2 regions of the Vibrio sp. QJM3NY_39 genome follow, and region 1 is predicted to be linked to the other one. Evidence: predicted binding sites of a transcription regulator. Region 1 holds the regulator's gene; the other holds the start of a gene.

Region 1 (5,716 bases):
CCTGTTTATCCGCGAAGCCAAAAAGCTGTGCCAAAAAGAGTTTAAACGCTGGTTTATCCTTACGGCTGATGTGAACCCATTGATGAAGTACTTTAAAGACCGAGAGTTGCCGATTCCAACTTTGTATTTGATGGGCGAGCGCGACTACATGTTCATCAAGCCAGTAAAAGAAATGGTAGAAGCGCATAAGTCGAGTGAGTTGGTAGAAATTGCCAACTGTGGGCATGTGTGCAACGTAGAAAACCCTGAAGAATTCAATCAACGATCTATCGCTTTTATTCAAAAGCAAATTCAGTGATTCTTTAGCAGAACAGATGCTCGAATAGAATTGAAACAAAAACGGGAAGCTAATTTTAGCTTCCCGTTTTTATTTGGAGGAGGTATCTGACCGAGTTGTTATATAAGGCCGTTGGAGCCACTTTACCTTTCAAAACCTGCTATTCAGGTGAAGCAGTACCGCACTGCCAACAAGAACCGAATTGTGCTTCGTTGACTTCATGACATTCTCCGCAACGCCACTCTTCATAAATGATCGAATCTTGCTGTTTCTGGTAGTCATTAACAACTGCCCGGGCTTTGCTCGCCAATTCTGGCTCATATAACCATACGTAAGGGTCAGTTTCTTCGGCAAATGGGATTTCCCCTTTCAAACCGAATAACCCTTCACCACGAACTTCACACGCAATATTCATACTTTCTAGTAATCCACAGATGATGTGGGCTTCTGTCGGATTCGATGCACTGAAGATTTTCATTGAGATAGAACCTTATCTGGCTATATGCGTTATTTAGCTATTATAAGTATACGTTATTCAGCCACAGGTGCTGAGCGAAATTTATTCATCAACCATTTAGCAATGATTGGGAATACACCCAGCAAGGCAAATGACAATAGTACTGAAGGGGACACGATACCCGAAAGTGAATCAATTTCCGCGAGTTGAGTACCAGCATTCAAGAAAACGGCAGTACCCGGTAACATTCCTATTTGACTTGTAATGTAATAGCGACTCACAGACATCGGTGTTAGACCCATCAACAGGTTGATAAGGAAAAATGGGAATACAGGAATCAGACGCAGAGAAAACAAGTAAAATGCTCCGTCTTTTTCAACGCCCTTGTTAATCGTTGCTAATTTGTCACCAAATTTAGTTTGGATCCAGTCACGTAACAGATAACGGCTACTTAAAAACGCGAGGGTTGCACCAATGGCACTGGCGAAAGAGACCAGCAGCAAACTATTCCAGAAACCAAATAGCGCAGCCCCTAACAGGGTCACAACAGCAGCACCAGGAATTGAGAAAGCAGTAATCATTACATACGCGACAAAATAGATAGCAGCGGCAGCAATGAAGTTGCTATCAATGTAGTCATTTAAAACGGCTTGTTGGGCCTTGGCATTTTCAAGCGTTAGGTATTGGCCGAAATTGACGCCTAACAAGACGATGGTTACGACCAACACAATACCCAATATCATTTTCTTACTCATTGATACTTCCTCTAAATTTTCAATGTATACCATTAGTATAGATAGACAGGCAAAGCATAGATTAACTTTCAGCAGATATAAAAAAAGCCGCAGTAAATGCGGCTTAGTTATGTATATAGTTTTTCACTTACAATGTTAATTGACGCGATTGATAAGCTCTTCACGACGCTGCTGCGGTATAACAGACCAATGTGTGCCATTGATCGCGCCTTCTAGCGCCCAAAGTAGTTCAATACTGACAGAAGACGCATGTGATTCTTTGATGGCGTTAAATGCGTTTACAGAGCCAGATTCATATAAACGCTCTACGGAATCGATCCCTGCTTTTTTCAACATACGCTCAGTGGCGAGTCGAAGGTTGGGCAGATCTTTGAGTCGAGTAGGCTTAGCTGAAGATTGCTCAGCTTTTTCTTCTTTAGCAAAACCCAGAGACGTTGTTGCAAGCTGCAAGATTTTCTCTTGGTCTTGCCACAGGCCTTCGGGTAAAGCGAAATATTTAGTAACGACAGGGAAACCACGTTTTTTGTAGACGTACGGTTGAAACCCTTGTTGTTCGAACTGTTTCGTTGTGCATTTGTCTGCTCGTATGTGCAGCTGGTCATTTACAACCAGAGCAAACATAGTGTCATCAGCAAAAAGACCGAAGCCACCAAACATCGAGCGTGATTTTATTTTTCCTAGGGATTCAAATAATTTCATTGAATCCTTTAGTATCGGTTTATCCATGTTATTTATCTCGGTGTATTTGAACTACGCCACCAAATAAGCAGGTCCGAGAGATTAGCAAAATGTTGCAATTAAATTGTCAATTAGCCGTAAATTACTAAATTATTAGTAGTTACTGCATTTTGCCATCGGTAACCCCGCTACCATACCAACGAGTGGTTTAGGCCGGAAGCTTTGCGTCTCACTCTTTCAAGTGATTTGCCCTGTGCGTGACTGATTGAATAGAATAAAGTTTTTGTTGAATGAGGCTCACACTTGTTATTTCAAAATGTGATACTGCTTCAATTAATGATCTTTCCAGTATGATACCAGGTTCATTGATGTTGTTGATAAAAAAAGCGCACCTAAAGGTGCGCTTGATTAAACTAAACTGAATTTATCAATTAATTTAACGTTTTAACTGTGCTTCGCTCAACAATTTCAGGGTGCATTTCGAATACACGTTTTTCATGGTCTTTGTCTTTGATGCGTTCTAACAAAATTTCGAATGCATTCTTACCAACACGACGCTTCGGTTGGTGAACCGTGGTCAATGGTGGAGAGAAGTATTCAGCTAACTCGATGTTATCGTAACCAATCACTGAAATATCTTCAGGGATACGAATACCTTGTTGTTGTAAGCGACTCATTAGGCCAAGTGCCATGGTGTCGTTAAAACAGAATACGGCTGTAGGGCGATCTTCCATTTTAATAATTTGATCAGCAGCAATCACAGCGGTATCACACTCAAAGTTGCCTTCAATGATTAGACGCTCATCAGTAGCTATTTTGGCTTCACCCAACGCACGTTTGTAACCTGCAATACGTTCTACACATGCTGCTTTGTCTAAGTGGCCACTTAAGCAAGCAATCTTAGAATGACCGCGTTCAATAAGGTACTTGGTTGCCAGATAGCCACCTTCTTCAGAGTTATCAATGATCTTATCGGCTTGAGAGGTCTCAGGGCCCCAATCCATGACAACTTTAGGGATATCAGCGTGACGGTCTAACATCTCTCTTAATTCTTCAGTTAGGTCTGAACACATAACCAAGATGCCATCTACACGTTTCTCTGCAAGCATTCGAATGTAGTCGCGCTGCTTCTCATAGATACCGCCAGTGTTACACAAGATCAAAGTGTAACCTTGACGGTAACAGTAACTCTCAACACCATCGATAACTTCAGAGAAGAATAGGTTGGTTGATTGAGTCACTAGCATGCCGATAGTGCGCGTTGTATTACATTTTAAGCTACGAGCAACAGCACTCGGCGCGTAGTTTAGTTCGTCTACGGCTTTGTTTACTTTTTCTTGAGTCGCTTCTGCAACAAAGCGAGTTTTGTTGATTACGTGAGAAACGGTTGTTGTTGATACGCCTGCTAAGCGAGCGACATCTTTTATAGTGGCCATGGTTTTATCCTATTAGAAGCTACTTTCCCAAAGTACGGAATGAAGTAGCCGTTAAGCTACCTAACTAAGAGCTTAAATTTGTAGGGCTCTTTGGGTACTAAAGTGCTAAAAAACAAAAAACCGCTATTGAGCGGCTTGTCTTAACACCGAAATGCTCAAAACTATAATAAGCATAGCATTTCGTGAATGTTTCATATTTTATCGTTTGCGGTCACAATTTTAGACTGACTAGAAATTACTCGCAATAAAATTCACCCGGAAATCCGGGTGAATTGTCACATTCTTCTGAATTTATTTAACGAGTCATCCAATCAGCTTATTCACCAGCAAGGTATTGGGTGTCCAATTTGCAGAATGCAAGTAGCAGAGATGAGACTGATGCGTAGAAACCGAATTCGTCAACGTCATGACATTTAACGTTGAACTTTGGTACCCAAGTAAGAAGTTGTTGCTCGATAAATTGCTGTTGAACAGCGAAGGATTTTTCTAGCTCTTCTTCAAGCTCCGTTTCATTAGAACGGATGATCAAGTTGCCAAGGAAGTCGAGTTCGATAGCGATGTGGTCAGCTGGTTCTTTTAGGTCTTGGTTCACCACTAAGTTGTGCTTGGCCATGATCTCTTCCATATCTTTTGCTGGCTTATCATTCAAAAGGCCAGTCTCACCGATATACATAGAAGCGTAAGGAAGTGCGCCATGCTTATCTGTTTTTAAGAATAAGTCACAGAAGTCAGCAGACAATTCTAGTTGAGCATCCTCACGCGTTTGTAGGCGGTTTAGCGCATCCACTAGGCTATCGATCGCCGGTTTTAGTGTTTCATTTTCGCCTAAACCAGTTAGGAAAGAACGAATTTCAACAGAGTGGTAGTGATCGAGTTCTTCTTGAGTGAGCTCTTTAGCGAATAAGCTTGATAGCCACCAGTATATTTCTGCTCTTTGCTCGTTGAACGCTTTCGTATCTTTCATTTCTTAGATCCTGATTTAGTCTTGTGGTGTTACTTATATGCATCTTGAAGTTACTTGTGCAAAGCACACCAAGGCTGAATAACAAGGTTATTTGCGAAACGCAAAGTTACTCGTTAGTAGTAATGCCTATATTGAATTGCGATGGACGATAAATAGCAAGGTTTAAGATTGTCTTGTATCAAAAAAGATCCATGTTTCTGGCTTTTATCTTGTGTACCACTAGAATTGTTACGAGTTATGAATAGAATAGTCACTGAAACTATTAAATAAGAAAAGTGGTGTAGATGAGCTATCACGTATTAGTCGTAGAAGATGATGTGGTAACCCGCAGTAAACTGGTCGGATACTTCCAGAACGAAGGTTACACAGTAAGCGAAGCAGAAAGCGGCGCTCAAATGAGAAACGTGTTAGAAGATAATAACGTTGACCTCATTATGCTGGACATCAACTTACCAGGCGAAGATGGATTGATGCTAACTCGCGAATTACGCAGTCAATCAGACATTGGAATTATTTTAGTTACTGGACGCACGGATAGCATCGACAAAATCGTTGGCCTTGAAATGGGCGCTGACGATTACGTTACTAAACCCTTCGAACTTCGCGAGTTATTGGTTCGAGTTAAAAACCTACTTTGGCGCATTTCTGCCGCTCGTAAAACAGCAGCAGGTAAGGTTGAAGAGACTGAAGACGAATCTGTGGTTCGTTTTGGTGAGTGGACGTTTGATATCCCTCGTCGTGCGCTAAGCAAAAACGGCGAGCCGGTAAAACTGACTAAAGCTGAATATGAACTGTTGGTAGCGCTTTCTTCTTACCCTAACCAGGTATTAAGTCGTGAACGCATTCTGAATATGATCAGCCACCGAGTGGATGCTCCAAACGATCGAACTATCGACGTGTTAATCCGTCGTATGCGTGCGAAGATGGAGTTTGACCCTAAGAATCCACAAATTTTTGTAACGGTTCACGGTGAAGGTTACATGTTCGCTGGTGATTGATTTCCTTCGGGAGTGACCAATCAACAACGATATTTAAACGTAAAAGCCGAGACATCATTGATGTCTCGGCTTTTTTATTACTTAGCTTTTACTGTTTATGAACTGGAAACCTGCAAATTACTTGGTTAATCAGTCTTGCCTATCTGGCCGA
Region 2 (5,716 bases), 250 kb from region 1:
AATTTCCTGCAATGGAAACCAGCTCGGCTTGTAAATCATTACAAATTATTTTTGCTTCAGTTTGACCACTTGCACCTGCAATTGCACGGCCACGTAAAGTGCCATGAATGTGGATGCTGCCATCGGCAATCACTTCTGCGCCAGCGCTCACATGGCTGAGGATCAATAGATCGCCATCTTTCGCATACACTTGCTGACCAGAACGTATCGGGGTTCTCACCACCTTTATCGGGGCCATCTTCGCCGGAGCTTGAGAAGGTGATTTACTTGCTGTCATCACGGCAAAACCTGCATCTCTGGCTAAGTTTTGCATGCGTTTATCTGAACAGCCTGCCACACCAACCGGGATCATGCCCGCTTGAGATATACCATTTTTCAGTTGCACGAAATCTATATCGCCCGCGACTTTGCTAATGTTGATAACAACAGGCGCAGCTGCGAAAAAAGTGGGTGCCTGGTCTACCTTCTCTTGAAGAAAAGACACTGCATTTTCGACTTGATCATCGGATAAGTGCAAAACAGATAGCGTGAAACTGCTACCTTTTAGATCTGGGTTACTAGACATCGAAAAACTACAGGACCTCAATAGCGGATTGGTACAATTTCTTTATCAATAAAATAAAGGGCATTGCCTGAAACTAGGTTTATCATGTTATATTCCCAAACCAAGCACAGCAAGTAATCTTGTTGTCAAATGAACGTTTTGTTCCCAATATTTCCCTAACATAAACTATTGATCTCGCAAGTGAGAGTTTTGTAGTCATAAACATTTAAAAAAGGTTTGTCATGCTGTGTTCTATATATAAAAGTTCAAAGAAAGAAGGAACATACCTTTATATCCCTAAGAAGGATGATTTTTCACAAGTTCCTGACGCATTGATGCAAATGTTTGGTAAACCTAGTTTTGTAATGGTAATTAAAATGGACGGTCGTAAACTGGCTCAAGTGAACATCGATAAAGTGAGAGAATCACTGAACACCGATGGTTTCTTTTTGCAGGTTCCGCCACCACCAGTTAACGAACTTGAGCTTCATAAAGAGCGTAAAGCTCAAAAAAAAGGTCAAGACGAAGAGTGATAGCCACCTCAATTCAAGGAGGAGTGATCGTTGAGTAAATTTTCGAAAACCATATTGGCTGTGTCGGCATTACTATTGGGTAATAGCCTGACCATTGGCTCAGTTCAAGCTGAAGAGCTTAGCTTTGAGCAATATGTAGAAAAACTAAAGCAACAAGGTCGTGAAGAAGGTATTTCGGAAGCGATCATTGATGAAGCTTTTGATGGTGTGACGTTTAAGCCAAGAGCGGTAAAAGCCGACAAAAACCAACCTGAAAAGAAACTGACTCTGGATGAATACATTCCACGTGCGGTTCCTGACTGGAAAGTGAAGCAGGCGAGATCACTCTATAAGAAACACTACACAGCGTTAAAGCGTATTGGGGATGAATATGGTGTTCAACCAAGATTCATTGTCGCTCTATGGGGTGTAGAGAGTAATTTTGGTAAGTTCACGGGGAATTACAGTGTTATTGATGCTCTAACAACCATGGCTTATGAAGGTCGCAGAGAAGCCTTCTTCCGTAGCGAAGCGATGGCGGCATTGAAGATTCTTGATCAAGGCCATATTGCACCAAAAGAGATGAAAGGCTCTTGGGCTGGCGCGATGGGGCAACCTCAGTTTATGCCTAGCTCATTTTTAGCTTACGCCGCTGATGGCAGTGGTGATGGCAAGAAAGATATTTGGGGTACTGAAGAAGACGTGTTTGCTTCGGCGGCGAATTATCTCAGCCAATCGGGTTGGGATGACAAATATACTTGGGGGCGTCAGGTTCACGTTCCATCAACCGTGTCTATTGAGATGCAAGGTCGAGACGAAGACAAAGCGAAATACCTAAAAGAGTGGTCTGAACTTGGTATTAAGCGTTATGACGATCGCCCACTGCCTACACTTGATGAAGATATAAAAGCTTGGTTGATAATGCCGGACGATGAAACGGGTCGTTCGTACCTCATTTACAACAACTACAATGTGTTAATGAAGTGGAATCGTTCTTATTACTTTGCGTTGGCGGTCAGCCACCTAGCCGATAGAATTAAGTTTGATTAATAGACTCAATCTGATTAATAGAACTAGGTCGCTTTGAATAGCATTTAGCCTACTATAGGCAGAACAGATTAAAGGACTCTTCGGAGTCCTTTTTATTTTATATTTCAGATATTTAAGAAGGTGGTTTTGTGCTAACAGATAGAGCCGCACAGATGGTGATATTCCATGCGTTGATCAAGCATGAAGGCTTTACCAGTGCAGCAAAAAGCTTGAATGTGTCGGTATCTCACATCAGTAAACAAATTGCTTTGCTCGAGGATTCGATAGGTATCAAGTTAGTGCAAAGAACCACACGCAGCCTTACGTTAACCGAAGCTGGAGAAGTGTTCTATCAGCATTGTGAGCAGCTGTTCAATACGGTGAAAGCGGCTCAAATGGACATGGATAGCCAGCGTGACGACATTTCTGGAATATTCCGTATAGGCTTGTCTCAGTCATTTGGCACACTGCATATCATTCCAGCGATTGACCAGCTTAGACAGCTTTACCCTCAGCTGAGAATTGAAGTGCATTTGTTCGATTACAAAGTGGACATGATTGAGGAGCGCTTGGATCTCTGGATCACTAACAATGAAGACTTGCCTGAAGGTTACATTGCGCAGCGTTTAGCCGATAGCCAGTTTGTGGTAGCCGCATCACCGGATTATCTGATTAAGGCAGGGACTCCACACGTGCCATCTGATCTGATTGACCATAACTGCCTTATCTACCGCAGCCGTGAACGTGATTACACGTCATGGGCATTTGATAACGGCCAAGAAAATCTCAGTGTTAAAGTGGCGGGCGATTACTCGGTGGATTTGGCTGAAGCGGTACGAGACGCGGCAGTATCAGGTTGGGGCGTTGCTTACCTAGCGACTTACTTAGTCAAAGAAGAGTTTAGAACGGGCAAGCTCATCCAAGTTTTACCGGAATGGCGAGCGAGTCAGCTGATGCCATTCTATGCCGTGTATCCGAGTAGAAAGAACATGCCGAAGAAGCTTTCAGCAGTGATTGAGTTCATCAAAGATCATATCGGATCGCCGACTTATTGGGACAAAAACCTCAAAACTTGCGTTGAACTGCACCGCTAACTGTTTCCCAATCTATAAATATAATTTCCATATGGAAAAAGTTTGTTTTTTAATCAAAGTTAATTATTAAAATTCAATTACTTAGTGAAATTCACTATTAAAGAGTGATTCAACCAACATCACATTAACAACCTCAACTTGCCGCAAACGATTTCCTCTATAGAATGCGTCGCCTTTCCTACCTACAACTTTAGGTTGACGCACATGGCTTCCCTACTTGGAATTATCACTATTTTAGTAACCGCTTGGTTACTATCTACGGACAGAAAAAATATCCCGCTAAGAACCGTCTCTTTGGCTTTCTTACTGCAAATCTCATTCGCCCTACTGGTTCTGTATGTGCCAATGGGTAAAGAAGTGCTGAATGCAGCCACTGGTGCAGTGTCTAGCTTGATCAACTACGGTCAAGAGGGGATTAACTTCCTATTTGGTGGCCTAACGAATAACGGATTTGTATTCGCTATTAACGTTCTCGGCATCATTATCTTTTTCTCTGCATTGATTTCAGGTTTGTATCACATCGGCTTTATGCCAAAGGTGATCAACCTAATCGGCGGTGCTTTGCAAAAGTTCTTAGGTACAGGCCGTGCGGAGTCACTGTCTGCTACTGCGAATATTTTTGTTGGCATGATCGAAGCGCCATTGGTGGTTAAACCTTACTTGAAGCACATGACGGATTCACAACTGTTTGCCGTCATGGTGTGTGGTTTGGCTTCTGTAGCTGGTGGCACGCTAGTCGGTTATGCATCGCTTGGTGTTGATTTGAACTACCTGATCGCTGCGGCATTCATGTCTGCTCCTGCTGGTCTATTGATGGCCAAGATTTTGGTACCAGGTAGCGCAGATGAGGCTCAAGAAAATATTGAGTCTGACGTTGAAATTCCACGAGCAACAAACGTAGTCGAGGCAATGGCAGATGGGGCTATGTCTGGACTTCGTATTGCCGTTGCAGTGGGTGCGACACTTTTGGCCTTTATCAGTGTGATAGCAATGCTGAATGGCTTGTTAGGTATTGTTGGTGGCTGGTTTGGCGTAAACCTAAGCTTCGAACTTATCCTAGGTTATGTGTTCGCGCCCGTTGCATGGCTGATCGGTGTGCCGTGGTCTGAGGCTGTGGTTGCAGGCTCGCTGATCGGTAACAAGATCGTTGTGAACGAGTTTGTGGCTTTCATCCAGTTAATGGACGTAAAAGACGCACTGAGTGAGCACTCAAAAGCGATCGTTACTTTCGCGCTATGTGGTTTTGCCAACATCTCTACGATGGCCATTTTGATTGGCGGTTTGGGCAGCTTAGTTCCAGAGCGTCGTTCTTTCATCTCACAATACGGCTTTAAAGCAATTTGTGCGGGTGTGCTTGCCAACCTAATGAGCGCAGCGATTGCCGGCGTGGTGCTTTCTCTATAAGTAATCATTGGTGACTTATAAGCACTTTCTAACTGGGCCATAACCACCCAGTTAGCTAATCGTGGCTTTGCTCTCCCTATAGTAAAGTGACTGATTAACCACAATAATATTCGCTTAGTATGATAAAGAGAGCCTATAGTGTAAGAACGTAGGCTTTCTTATTTCAGTGAATAAGTTTGTACCACAGGGTGTGGTACAAATGTTTAGGGGCACAAATGGATTTGTCGATCACTTCTTCTTTGGCGTTAATTGGACTCTTGTCCTTGGCTTGCCAGCTACTTGGTTGGCGTTTGCGTCTTCCCGCTATTCTTCCTTTGCTTATCGTTGGCCTGCTATTAGGTCCCGGTCTCAACATCCTTAATCCTGATGCCATTTTTGGTGATGTACTGTTCCCGTTGATTTCATTAGGGGTCGCCATCATTTTGTTTGAAGGTGCATTGACTCTTAATTTCAAAGAAATCAGAGGCCATGGCCGCATGGTGACTCACTTAGTGAGTTTCGGCATGTTGATTACATGGGCGTGCATCGTGGTGGGGGCTTATTATTTTGTCGATTTCAGTTGGCCATTGGCGGCGTTGTTTGCTGCATTAGTCGTGGTGACTGGCCCAACGGTGATTGTTCCCATGCTGCGCAGCATTCAACCTAAATCTTCGCTAGGCAGTATCTTGCGCTGGGAAGGGATAGTGATTGACCCGATTGGCGCTCTGTTTGCCGTTCTCGTTTACGAATACATTGTCTCTTCAGCCGATCCTACAAGCCATGTTCTGTCGGCGTTGGGGCTGACTTTAGCCATTGGTTTGGGCTTAGGGATCATCGGTGGCTATTTGATTGCCAAGATGCTGCAAGGGCATTGGGTTCCACATTATTTGCGTAACGTGGCGGTCCTGACATTAATGCTGGCGGCGTTCTCTTTCTCAAATGATCTGAGTGAAGAGTCCGGTTTATTAACCGTGACCATCATGGGTATCTGGCTCGCCAATGTGAAAGGCTTGGATCTCGAAGACATTATTGAATTCAAAGAAACCCTGACTGTGTTACTCATTTCTGCGTTGTTTATTCTGTTAGCGAGCAGGCTTGATTCAGGGACTTTCCTCTCAATAGGTTGGGGCGGAATTGGCTTATTAGCGGTCGTC

Evidence for each region. Region 1 encodes PurR, which represses purine synthesis genes. Its sites were predicted from a motif close to TNANGNAAACGTTTNCNTNA; they were not measured.
Region 2: a site for PurR is predicted at 3,319-3,338, ahead of AC3CHU_RS04440 (NupC/NupG family nucleoside CNT transporter). Genes of this name have one in related genera too.

What each region holds. Positions count from the first base shown of each region.
Region 1 is NZ_CM173505.1:1,198,604-1,204,319, forward strand. Features, by position in the region: gene AC3CHU_RS05480 (alpha/beta fold hydrolase) at 1-298, shown strand, start outside; gene AC3CHU_RS05485 (putative signal transducing protein) at 438-755, opposite strand; gene AC3CHU_RS05490 (TVP38/TMEM64 family protein) at 809-1,489, opposite strand; gene AC3CHU_RS05495 (TfoX/Sxy family DNA transformation protein) at 1,625-2,215, opposite strand; cyclic di-GMP riboswitch class I at 2,343-2,428, opposite strand; gene purR (HTH-type transcriptional repressor PurR) at 2,599-3,603, opposite strand; gene torD (molecular chaperone TorD) at 3,920-4,567, opposite strand; gene torR (two-component system response regulator TorR) at 4,852-5,565, shown strand.
Region 2 is NZ_CM173505.1:949,311-955,026, forward strand. Features, by position in the region: gene minC (septum site-determining protein MinC) at 1-565, opposite strand, end outside; gene AC3CHU_RS04425 (YcgL domain-containing protein) at 787-1,077, shown strand; gene AC3CHU_RS04430 (lytic murein transglycosylase) at 1,108-2,106, shown strand; gene AC3CHU_RS04435 (LysR family transcriptional regulator) at 2,259-3,179, shown strand; gene AC3CHU_RS04440 (NupC/NupG family nucleoside CNT transporter) at 3,384-4,583, shown strand; gene AC3CHU_RS04445 (cation:proton antiporter) at 4,799-5,716, shown strand, end outside.